One region of the Streptomyces sp. NPDC041122 genome, then DNA from elsewhere that is predicted to be linked to it. Evidence: riboswitches for the same ligand, from Rfam matches in the RefSeq annotation. Region 1 holds a riboswitch; each other region holds the start of a gene.

Region 1 (3,241 bases):
CGCCCATGACGCAGGTGAGCGGCACGCAGGCGAGCGGCCCGCCGGTGATCGAGCACGGCGGCGGCGTCCGGAGCATCAAGGTCCCGATCCCCGACAACCCCCTCGGCTTCACCCTGGTCCACCTCCTGGACACCGACGCGGGCCCGGTCCTCATCGACACCGGCTGGGACGACCCGACCTCCTGGGACGCCCTCACCGCCGGGCTCGCCGCCTGCGGGACGGGCGTCGCCGACGTGCACGGCGTCGTCATCACCCACCACCACCCCGACCACCACGGGCTCTCCGGAGCGGTCCGCGAGGCGTCCGGCGCGTGGATCGCGATGCACGAGGCGGACGCCTCCGTCGTGCGCCGCACCCGCGCCAACCCGCCCGAGCGCTGGTACGGCTACATGGCGGCCAAGCTCACCGCCGCCGGCGCCCCCGCCGACCACGTCGCCCCGCTGCTCCGCGCCCGCGAGGAGGGCAGGCCCCGCAGGCTGCCCGGACTCGATCCCGCGCTGCCCGACCGGGACATCACACCCGGCGAACTCCTCGCCCTGCCGGGCCGGCGCCTTCGGGCGGTGTGGACCCCCGGCCACACCCCGGGCCACGTCTGCCTGCACCTGGAGGAGGACCACCCGGCGGGCCTCGCGGGCCACGGCCGCCTCTTCTCCGGCGACCATCTGCTGCCCGGCATCACCCCGCACATCGGCCTGTACGAGGACCCCGACGACCACCTGGTGACCGACCCCCTCGGCGACTACCTCGACTCCCTGGAACGCGTCGGGCGCCTCGCCCCCGCCGAGGTGCTCCCCGCCCACCAGCGCGCGTTCACCGACGCCCCCGGCCGGGTCCGCGAACTCCTCGACCACCACGAGGAGCGCCTGACGGGCCTGCTCACCCTGCTCGCCGAGCCCCTCACCCCCTGGCAGCTCGCCGAGCGCATGGAGTGGAACCGCCCCTGGGGGGAGATCCCCTACGGCTCGCGCAACATCGCCGTGTCGGAGGCGGAGGCGCACGTCCGGCGCCTGGTGAAGCTGGGGCGCGCGGAGGCCGTGGCCGGGAGCGATCCGCTCACGTTCGTGGCGGTGTGACCCGAAGGGCACACGGACCGGCCGGTAGAGTGAAGGAGTCGTCCTCACGTCCGCGCAGGGGGAAGCCGGTGCGAATCCGGCGCTGACCCGCAGCCGTATGCCGAGCGTCAGATTCGGTGAGCCGGAATGCCCGGCGCGGAACGTGACCGGCTCGCGTCACCGGACCCCGGTGAGCGGCACCGTCGAGGTATACGGAGCCGGAGCCGCCCGGAGGCCGTGCCCGCACGGTGCCGTGCGCCCCGCTCCCCGCAGGGAGAGGCAACCCGCCCCATCATGAACGTTCGTCGCAGCGCCGCGGTCCTGGCCGCCGTCGCCGTGCTGGGCTCGGCCGCCGCACCGGCCGCCGTCGCGGCCCCCTCCCCGAAGCCCTCGACCGCGCTCCCCTCGGGCCTCTACGGCAAGAAGGACCCCAAGTTCGACGGCGTCTTCCGCCAGTCGTACGCCCTGCTCGCCCAGCACACCGAGGGCGTGCGGCCCGCCGCCAAGGCCGTCGACTGGCTGACCGGGCAGCAGTGCGCGAGCGGCGGCTTCGCGCCGTTCCGCGCGGACGCCACCGAGCCGTGCAACTCCAAGACCGCCGTCGACAGTAACTCCACCGCCGCCGCCGTGCAGGCCCTCGCCGCCCTCGGCGGCCAGGACACGACGGTGAAGAAGAGCGTCCAGTGGCTGAAGTCGGTGCAGAACAAGGACGGCGGCTGGGGCTACAACCCGGGGCTGCCCTCCGACGCGAACTCCACCGGCATCGTCGTCGGCGCGCTCGTCGCGGCCGGCGAGAACCCCACCTCCGCCAAGTCCCGGGACCGCAAGTCGCCCTACGACGCGCTGTCCGAGCTCGCGATGGACTGCGGCAAGGACGGCGGCGCCTTCGGCCTCGCGGACATGAAGTCCGGCAAGCTCGCGCCGAACGCCGACGCCACCGCGGCCGGCGTGCTCGGCAGCCTCGGCCGGGGCCTGGTCGTGACGCCCGCCAAGAAGAACGTCTCCGGCGCCCCGAAGTGCGCGGAGCCCGACACCGCCGCGCAGGCCGCGAGCAACGGCACCGGATACCTCCTGAAGACCCTCGGCAAGACCGACGGCCACCTGATCTCCTCGCTGCCGGGCGCCACCGACCAGCCGGACGTCGGCAACACCGCGGACGCCGTGATCGCCCTCGCCGCCGCCGGGCAGAAGGAGCAGGCCGAGAAGTCCGCCGAGTGGCTGACGAAGAACTCCGCGGACTGGGCGAAGGAGACGGGCCCCGCCGCCTACGCCCAGCTGGTCTTCGCCGCGCACGCGACCGGCATGGACGCCCGCGACTTCGGCGGCGCCGACCTCGTGCAGCAGCTCAACGCGCAGGGCCCCGCCCCGCAGGACGCGTCGGACTCCGCCACCGCGTCGGCCGAGGAGGACAAGAAGGACGACGACGGCGGCGTCAGCGTCTGGTGGATCATCGGCGTCGGCATGGTCGCCGGCATCGGCATCGGCTTCCTGTACAGCGGCAACCGCAAGAAGAAGCAGCCGTGACGCGAGGCCGCGAGCGGCACGGCCGCCCGGCGCGGGCCGGGCGGCGCGCCCGCGCCCTGACGCTCGGGACCGTCCTCGCCGCGCTCCTCGGCGTCCTCGCCGTCGCGCCCGCCCAGGCCGCCGGCTACCGCTACTGGTCGTTCTGGGAGCGGGACGGCGGCCGGTGGACGTACGCGAGTCAGGGCCCCGGCACCGCGCGGCCCGAGGACGGCGCCGTGCAGGGCTTCCGCTTCGCGGTCTCCGAGGACTCCAAGGACGCCGCGAAGCCGCGCGGGGCCGCCGTCTTCGAAGACATCTGCGCGAAGACCCCGGCGAAGGACGGGCGCAAGCGCGTCGCCCTGGTCGTCGACTTCGGCACGGCCGGTGACGCCCCCGACGGCGAGACGCCGCCGAAGCCGCGTACCGCCTGCGCCCAGGTCGGCGCGGACGCCACCAGCGCGGAGGCGCTCGCCTCGGTCGCGAAGCCGCTGCGCTACGACAGCAAGGCGCTGCTCTGCGCCATCGACGGCTACCCGAGGGCGGGCTGCGGGGAACAGGTCGCCGGGGACGGCACGGGCAAGAAGGAGTCGGCCGACGCGCCCTCCGAGCGGGACGGCGACGCCGGCGGGCCCTCGTTCGGCCTGATCGCCGGGGTCGTCGCCGTCGCCCTGCTGGGCGGCGCCGCC
Region 2 (3,241 bases), 160 kb from region 1:
GCGTGCGCGAGGCAGACCAGCAGCGTCACCGCGAGCACCGCGGCGCACAGCCACACGTCGGTCCAGCCGATGCCGCTGAGCGAGCCGAGGAGCCAGAACAGCACGCCCCGCGTGGTCTCGGCGTCGCCCGCGGTGAGGATCACGAACGAGGTCAGCGCGGAGAAGAGCTGCATCGCGGCGACGCCGGAGAGGACGACCCGGTCCGTGGTGTCGCCCAGGGTGTGGCTCAGGAGCAGCACCAGCGCGAACGAGCAGAGCGCGCCCACGAAGGCGCCCGCCGAGACCGACACCGCTCCCCCGCCGACGCCGAGGACGACGACCGCGACCGCTCCCGTGGACGCCCCGGAGGAGACCCCGAGGACGAAGGGGTCGGCGAGCGGATTGCGGAGCAGGGACTGCATGACGGCTCCGCAGACCGCGAGGCCCGCGCCGCAGACCGCGGCGAGCAGGGTGCGGGGCATCCGCAGGTTCCAGACGATGCCGTCCCTGATCGGGGTGAGCGGGGTGTCGCCGAGACCGAGGTGGGCGCCGACGGTCGACCACACGTCGGGCACGGAGATGTCGGCCGGGCCGATGGTGACGGCCACGGATACGGAGAGGACCAGCGCGGCGACGCCGGCCGCCCAGAGCAGCCCCAGGCGCACGCGGCCGGGGGCGGCGCCGGAAGGGTCGTCCAGGACGGCTCCCGGATCCGTACCCGTACCTACACCTGTACCCGTACCCGCTTCCGGCGCCGTCCCGCTCTCCGTCACTTGGCGAGCCCGAACTTCCGCAGCCCCGCCGCCACTTGTTCGATGCCGTCGACCGTACGGATCGTGGGGTTCATCGCCTGGCCGCTGAGCAGGACGTACCGCTTCTTCTTCACCGCGGTGAGGTTCTTCGTCGCCGGGTTGGTCTCCAGGAACCTGATCTTCGCCGCGGCGCTCTCCGCGGACTGCGACTTGCGTGTGAGGTCGCCGAGGACGAGGACGTCGGGGTCGCGGTCGGCGACCGTCTCCCAGTTGATCTGCGGCCACTCGTCGTGCGTGTCGTCGAAGACGTTCTTCGCGCCGAGTTCGCGGGTGATGATGCCGGGGGCGCCGCAGCAGCCCGCCAGGTACGGGGCGTCGGAGTTGGCGAACCAGTACATGAGGCGGGTGTCGGACGCGGACGCCCGGATGTTCTTCGTCGCCTTCGTGACGCGGCGCTTCAGGTCGGCGATCAGTTTCTCGCCGCGCCGCTCGACGTGGAAGACCTTCGCGAGGTCGCGCACCTCGCCGTAGACCGTGTCCATGGTGAGGGTCTGCACGCGCTTGCCGTCGCCGGCGCCGTCGTTGTCCTTGCCCGCGCAGTCGCTGGGCGAGACGTAGACGGGGACGCCGAGCTCGGTGAACTTCGAGCGGTCGGCGACCCCGCCCTTGCCGACGGTGTAGAGGAAGGAGGCGCTGACGAAGTCCGGCTCCTTGTCGAGGACCTTCTCCAGCGAGGGGTAGCGGTCGGCGAGCCGATCGACCTTCGCCTCGTCCTTCGCCAGGTTCTTCAGGACCGGGTCGGTCCAGGTGCCGGTGCCTGCCATCCGGTCGGCGAGGCCGAGCGAGAGCAGGATCTCCGTGGAGCCCTGGTCGAGGGAGACGGCCCGCCGCGGCGCCGCCGTGACCTCGGCCTTCTTGCCGCAGGAGGTGACCGTGACCGGATAGCCGTCGGCGCCCTTGCCCGCCGGCTTGCCCGCCGAGCCGCCGCCGCACGCGGTGAGCGCGAGCAGGCAGGCGCAGAGGAGGGCGGACATGCGGACTGGCGTGGATATACGGGCTGTCGAGGACACGTGATCCTTCGGGTCTCGCGGCTCATACGCGGAGCCTGGCCTGCGTCACGACCTCCGCCGCCCGGTGCGCGGACGGAGGTGCCAGCAGGTCTTCGGACTCGGGATCGACCGGGCGGGGCGCCTTCCCGGGCGTCCTGAGACGCCCAGTGGCCGTGGCCCCGCCCGTCCCCCTCACCGCTGCGCGTCAGTTCCGGATTCGCACCGGATTCCCTGGCCCAGGTGTGGGTTTGACTGGCTTGCGCAAGTTATCACGCACCCGTCACGCGCTCGGGCGGGCCGTCGGCGCGGGCCGCGGCTCGCCGGGGTAGGTGCCGAAGGACCAGCGGTTGCCCTCCGGATCGGCGATGCCGAACTCGCGGCTGCTGTAGGGCTTGTCCTCGATCTCGCTGGTGATCTCCACGCCCGCCGCGGTGAGGCGCCGGTACAGCTCGTCCACCTCGGCGGTGACGATGTAGGCGCCCGCGGCGCCCGGCTTTCCGCAGGTGGCCGAGGACTCCGGGTCGTACGAGCCGAGCATGATGCCGCCGCCCTCGGGCCAGTCGAGCTGGGCGTGGGCGACGCGGCCCTCGTCCTCGTAGACGGCCGTGCGCAGGAAGCCGACGGTGCCGACGAGGAAGTCGATCAGGGCGAGGGCGTCCGCGGCCTGCACGCCCGGCCAGATGGCGGGTGCGGGGGTCACGCGGGTGTCAGGGGTGTCAGTGGTGTCAGGGGTGTCAGGGGTGTCAGGGGTGTCGAATCGCTGTTCCGTCTGGGTCTTCGGTGTGGTGTTCATGGCTTCGATTCTTCGCCTCCGCCGTGTGCCCCGGCTTGGATATTCCGGCACTCTTCGGCCAGCCAGCGGGTGGGGCTGGCCCCTGTGTACTGCCGGAAGTCACGGACCAGGTGGGAGTGGTCGTAATAGCCGGTGTCGGCCGCGACCCGGGCGAGGTCGGGCCGGTCGCCCGCCGCGACGGCCCTGGTCACGGCGGCCTTGGCGTGCTGGAAGCGCATCAGGCGGGCGGCCTGCTTGGGGCTCAGTCCGGTCTCGGCGCGGAACAGCGCGGTCAGCCGGCGCTCGCTGAGCGCGACGTGCCGGGAGAGGCCGCCGAGCGTACCCGCGCCGCGGTGCCGGGCCAGCCACGCCCATGCCGCGGCCACCTCGGGCCGTACGGATCCCGTGGCGCGGTCGGTGGACGCGAGGCGCCGCAGATAGCCGGAGAGGAGATCGAAGCGGTCCGCCCAGCGGTCCAGCTCGCAGAGCCGCTCGCGGACCTCGCCCGCGCGGGCGCCGAACACGTCGGTGCCGGCGACGACGAGCTGTCCGGCCAGCTCGGCGGCGGGCGCGCCGAGCAGCGCGCGGGCCGCGAGGGGGTGCACGGCGAGCTGGATGCCGGCCTCGTGCTCGGGCTGGACGACGTAGGCGGGGCTCTGGTGCAGGCCGCCCACCACGATGTCGGTGCG
Region 3 (3,241 bases), 650 kb from region 1:
TTCGTGACCGGCTGGACGTACTGGCTCTTCTGGGTCGTCACCGGCATCACCGAAGTCACCGCGGCCGCCCAGTACATGCAGTACTGGACCCATGACTCATTCCCGCAATGGGCCTACGCGCTGGTCTTCACCGTCATCCTGTACGGCGCGAACCTCATCTCCGTGAAGCTCTTCGGTGAGCTGGAGTTCTGGTTCTCGATGGTCAAGGTCACCGCCATCATCGGCATGATCCTGATCTGCGTCGGCATCCTCACCATCGGCTTCTCCGACGCCGGGGACACCGCCTCCGTGACCCACCTCTGGGACGACGGCGGCTTCTTCCCCAACGGCATCGGCTCCACGCTGATGACCCTGCAGATCGTGATGTTCGCCTTCCTCGCCGTCGAGCTGGTCGGCGTCACCGCGGGCGAGTCCAAGGACCCCAAGACCGTCCTGCCCAAGGCCATCAACACCGTGCCGTGGCGCATCGCCGTCTTCTACGTCGGCGCGCTCATCATGATCCTGTCGGTTGTCCCGTGGACCTCGTTCAAGCCGGGCGTCTCGCCGTTCGTGAAGGCCTTCGAGGAGATGGGTCTCGGCGTCGGCGCCGCGATCGTGAACTTCGTGGTCCTCACCGCCGCGCTCTCCTCCTGCAACTCCGGCATGTACTCCACCGGCCGCATGCTGCGCGACCTCGCGCTCAACGGCCAGGGCCCGAAGTTCTTCACCAAGCTCACGAAGAACGGCCTGCCGCTGACCGGCACCACGGTCTCCGCCGCCTTCATGCTCGTCGGCGTCTGGATCAACTACCAGTGGCCGGGCGAGGCGTTCAACTACGTCGTCTCCTTCGCGACCATCTCCGGCATGTGGGCCTGGATCATGATCCTCGCCTGCCAGATCCGCTACCGCCGCAAGGCCGACCGCGGCGAGCTGCCGCAATCCACGTTCCGCGCCCCGGGCGCGCCGTACACCAGCTGGTTCGCGCTCGCCTTCATCGGCATGGTCATCGTGATGATGGGCGTCGACAAGGACGCGCGCATCTCGCTGTACGCCGCGCCGGTGTGGGCCCTGATCCTGACGGTCTCCTACCTCGTGCTCAAGAGCCGCAACCCGCAGGCTGCCGCCTTCACCAAGCAGAAGGTCGGCGCCCAGGGCGGCACGGACGGCCCGTCCGACGGCGACCCGCTCAGCAAGGACTGACCGGCCCCCCAAGGCCGATGTCCAGCATTCGGGCCCGCCCGTACCACACTTCGGTACGGTGCGGGCCCTCTGCTTATCCTGGCTCCCATGCTGACCATCACCCAGGCCCTCCACGACCAGATCGTCGCGCACGCGCGCAAGGACCACCCCGACGAGGCCTGCGGCGTGGTCGCGGGGCCGGAGGGCACCGACCGGCCCGAGCGGTTCATCCCGATGCTGAACGCCGCGCGCTCGCCCACGTTCTACGAGTTCGACTCGGGTGACCTGCTCAAGCTCTACCGCGACCTCGACGACCGCGACGAGGAGCCGGTGATCGTCTACCACTCGCACACGGCGACCGAGGCCTACCCCTCGCGCACCGACATCACGTACGCCAACGAGCCCGGCGCGCACTACGTCCTGGTCTCCACCGCCGACACCGACGGCGCGGGCCCCTTCCAGTTCCGCTCGTACCGGATCGTGGACGGCGAGGTCACCGAGGAAGAGGTAAAGGTCGTCGAGGCATACTGAGCTTCACTCATGAGGGCGGCAGGACCCAGGAAGCCGGTGCGAACCCGGCACGGTCCCGCCACTGTGACCCCGGCCCCGCGCAGGGCCGGGGGAGTCAGGAACTGACCTGCCGCCTTTCTCCACGCAACGCAGGGGACGCGGAAATCCCCTGGAGGAGGCAGCTCAGCCATGTCCCGCCGCCACACCGGCATACGCGCGCTCGCCGCGGCCACCCTGCTCGTCCCGCTCGCCGCGTGCTCGTCGGCGGACACCGACGGCGACACGAAGCCCGCCGCGCGGGCGGCCGGATTCCCGTACACCGTCACCAACTGCGGCGTGCGGACGACGTACGACGCGCCCCCGAAGCGCGCCGTCACCATGAACCAGCACACCACCGAAGTGATGCTGGAACTCGGCCTGCAGGACCACATCGCCGGCACCGCCTATCTCGACGACAAGGTGCTGCCGAAGTACGAGAAGGCGTACAGGTCGCGCCCCGTGCTCGCCGAGGAATACCCCTCGTACGAGAAGCTGCTCGCCGCCAATCCCGACTTCGTGTACGGCGGTTACCCGAGCGCCTTCCTCGCGGGCGACGGCCGCAGCCGCTCCGCGCTCGCGAAGTCGGGCATCAAGACCCGCCTGAACGTCGAGGGCTGCGCGAACAAGCCCGTCTCCATGGACGACGTCTACCGCGAGGTCCGCGAGGTCGGCGCCACCTTCGGGGTGCGCGACCGTGCCGAGAAGTGGGTCGCGGGCGCCCGCCGCGAACTCACCGCCACCGCGAAGAAGTCCCGGGGCGAGAAGGCGCGGTCCGTCTTCGTCTACGACAGCGGCGACAAGACCGCGTTCACCGCCGGCGGCCGCGGCATCGGCAACGACATCATCGAGCGGGCCGGCGGCCGCAACGTCTTCGCCGACGTCGACAAGTCCTTCACCGACGCCTCCTGGGAGAAGGTCGTCGAGCGCGGGCCCGAGACCATCCTGATCCTCGACTACGGCGCCACGACCGTCGCCCAGAAGAAGAAGCGCCTCCTGGAGGATCCGGTCCTGCGGGACGTCCCGGCCGTCAGGAACAAGCGCTTCGCGGTGCTGCGACTGTCGGACGTGGTCACCGGCGTACGAGCACCGGAGGCGGTGAGGAAGCTGGCGGCGCAGCTGTGAGGCGCACCCGGGCATTCCAGCCCGTCCGGCGTTCGAGGACGAGCCCGAAGGGCGATCGACGGGACGCACGGGGTCGGCGCCTGGTCGTTCTGACGGTACTCACAGTCACCCTCGCGGCAGCGATACTCGCCGGGCTGGCCCTGGGCTCGGTCCGGATCCCGCCGGGCCAGGTCCTGGACATCCTCACGGGGCGGGCCGGACCCTCCCCCTTCCGCACCATCGTGCTGGACGTCCGCCTCCCCAGGGTCCTGCTCGGCGCAGCCGTCGGCGCGGGCCTCGCCGTCATCGGCACCGTCCTGCAGGCCCTCGTCCGCAACCCGCTCGCCGACCCGTTCCTGCTCGGTGTCTCCTCCGGCGCCTCCGTCGGCGCGGTCTCCGCCATCGTGCTCGGCGGCGTCTTCGGCCTCGGCAC

What was found. Region 1 has a riboswitch for cobalamin ahead of ACZ6B8_RS00935 (prenyltransferase/squalene oxidase repeat-containing protein). Riboswitches for the same ligand answer to the same signal wherever they lie in the genome.
Region 2: it holds a riboswitch for cobalamin, as region 1 does, so the genes downstream of both, ACZ6B8_RS00250 (ABC transporter substrate-binding protein) here and ACZ6B8_RS00935 (prenyltransferase/squalene oxidase repeat-containing protein) in region 1, are expected to answer to the same signal.
Region 3: it holds a riboswitch for cobalamin, as region 1 does, so the genes downstream of both, ACZ6B8_RS03775 (ABC transporter substrate-binding protein) here and ACZ6B8_RS00935 (prenyltransferase/squalene oxidase repeat-containing protein) in region 1, are expected to answer to the same signal.

What each region holds. Positions count from the first base shown of each region.
Region 1 covers NZ_JBVIYQ010000001.1:214,920-218,160, forward strand. The annotation lists gene ACZ6B8_RS00930 (MBL fold metallo-hydrolase) at 6-1,073, shown strand; cobalamin riboswitch at 1,104-1,224, shown strand; gene ACZ6B8_RS00935 (prenyltransferase/squalene oxidase repeat-containing protein) at 1,347-2,576, shown strand; gene ACZ6B8_RS00940 (SCO2322 family protein) at 2,573-3,241, shown strand, end outside.
Region 2 covers NZ_JBVIYQ010000001.1:56,337-59,577, forward strand. The annotation lists gene ACZ6B8_RS00245 (FecCD family ABC transporter permease) at 1-677, opposite strand, end outside; gene ACZ6B8_RS00250 (ABC transporter substrate-binding protein) at 749-1,765, opposite strand; cobalamin riboswitch at 1,868-2,052, opposite strand; gene ACZ6B8_RS00255 (VOC family protein) at 2,061-2,573, opposite strand; gene ACZ6B8_RS00260 (AraC family transcriptional regulator) at 2,570-3,241, opposite strand, start outside.
Region 3 covers NZ_JBVIYQ010000001.1:865,272-868,512, reverse strand. The annotation lists gene ACZ6B8_RS03785 (amino acid permease) at 1-1,179, shown strand, start outside; gene ACZ6B8_RS03780 (M67 family metallopeptidase) at 1,267-1,689, shown strand; cobalamin riboswitch at 1,693-1,813, shown strand; gene ACZ6B8_RS03775 (ABC transporter substrate-binding protein) at 1,858-2,829, shown strand; gene ACZ6B8_RS03770 (FecCD family ABC transporter permease) at 2,910-3,241, shown strand, end outside.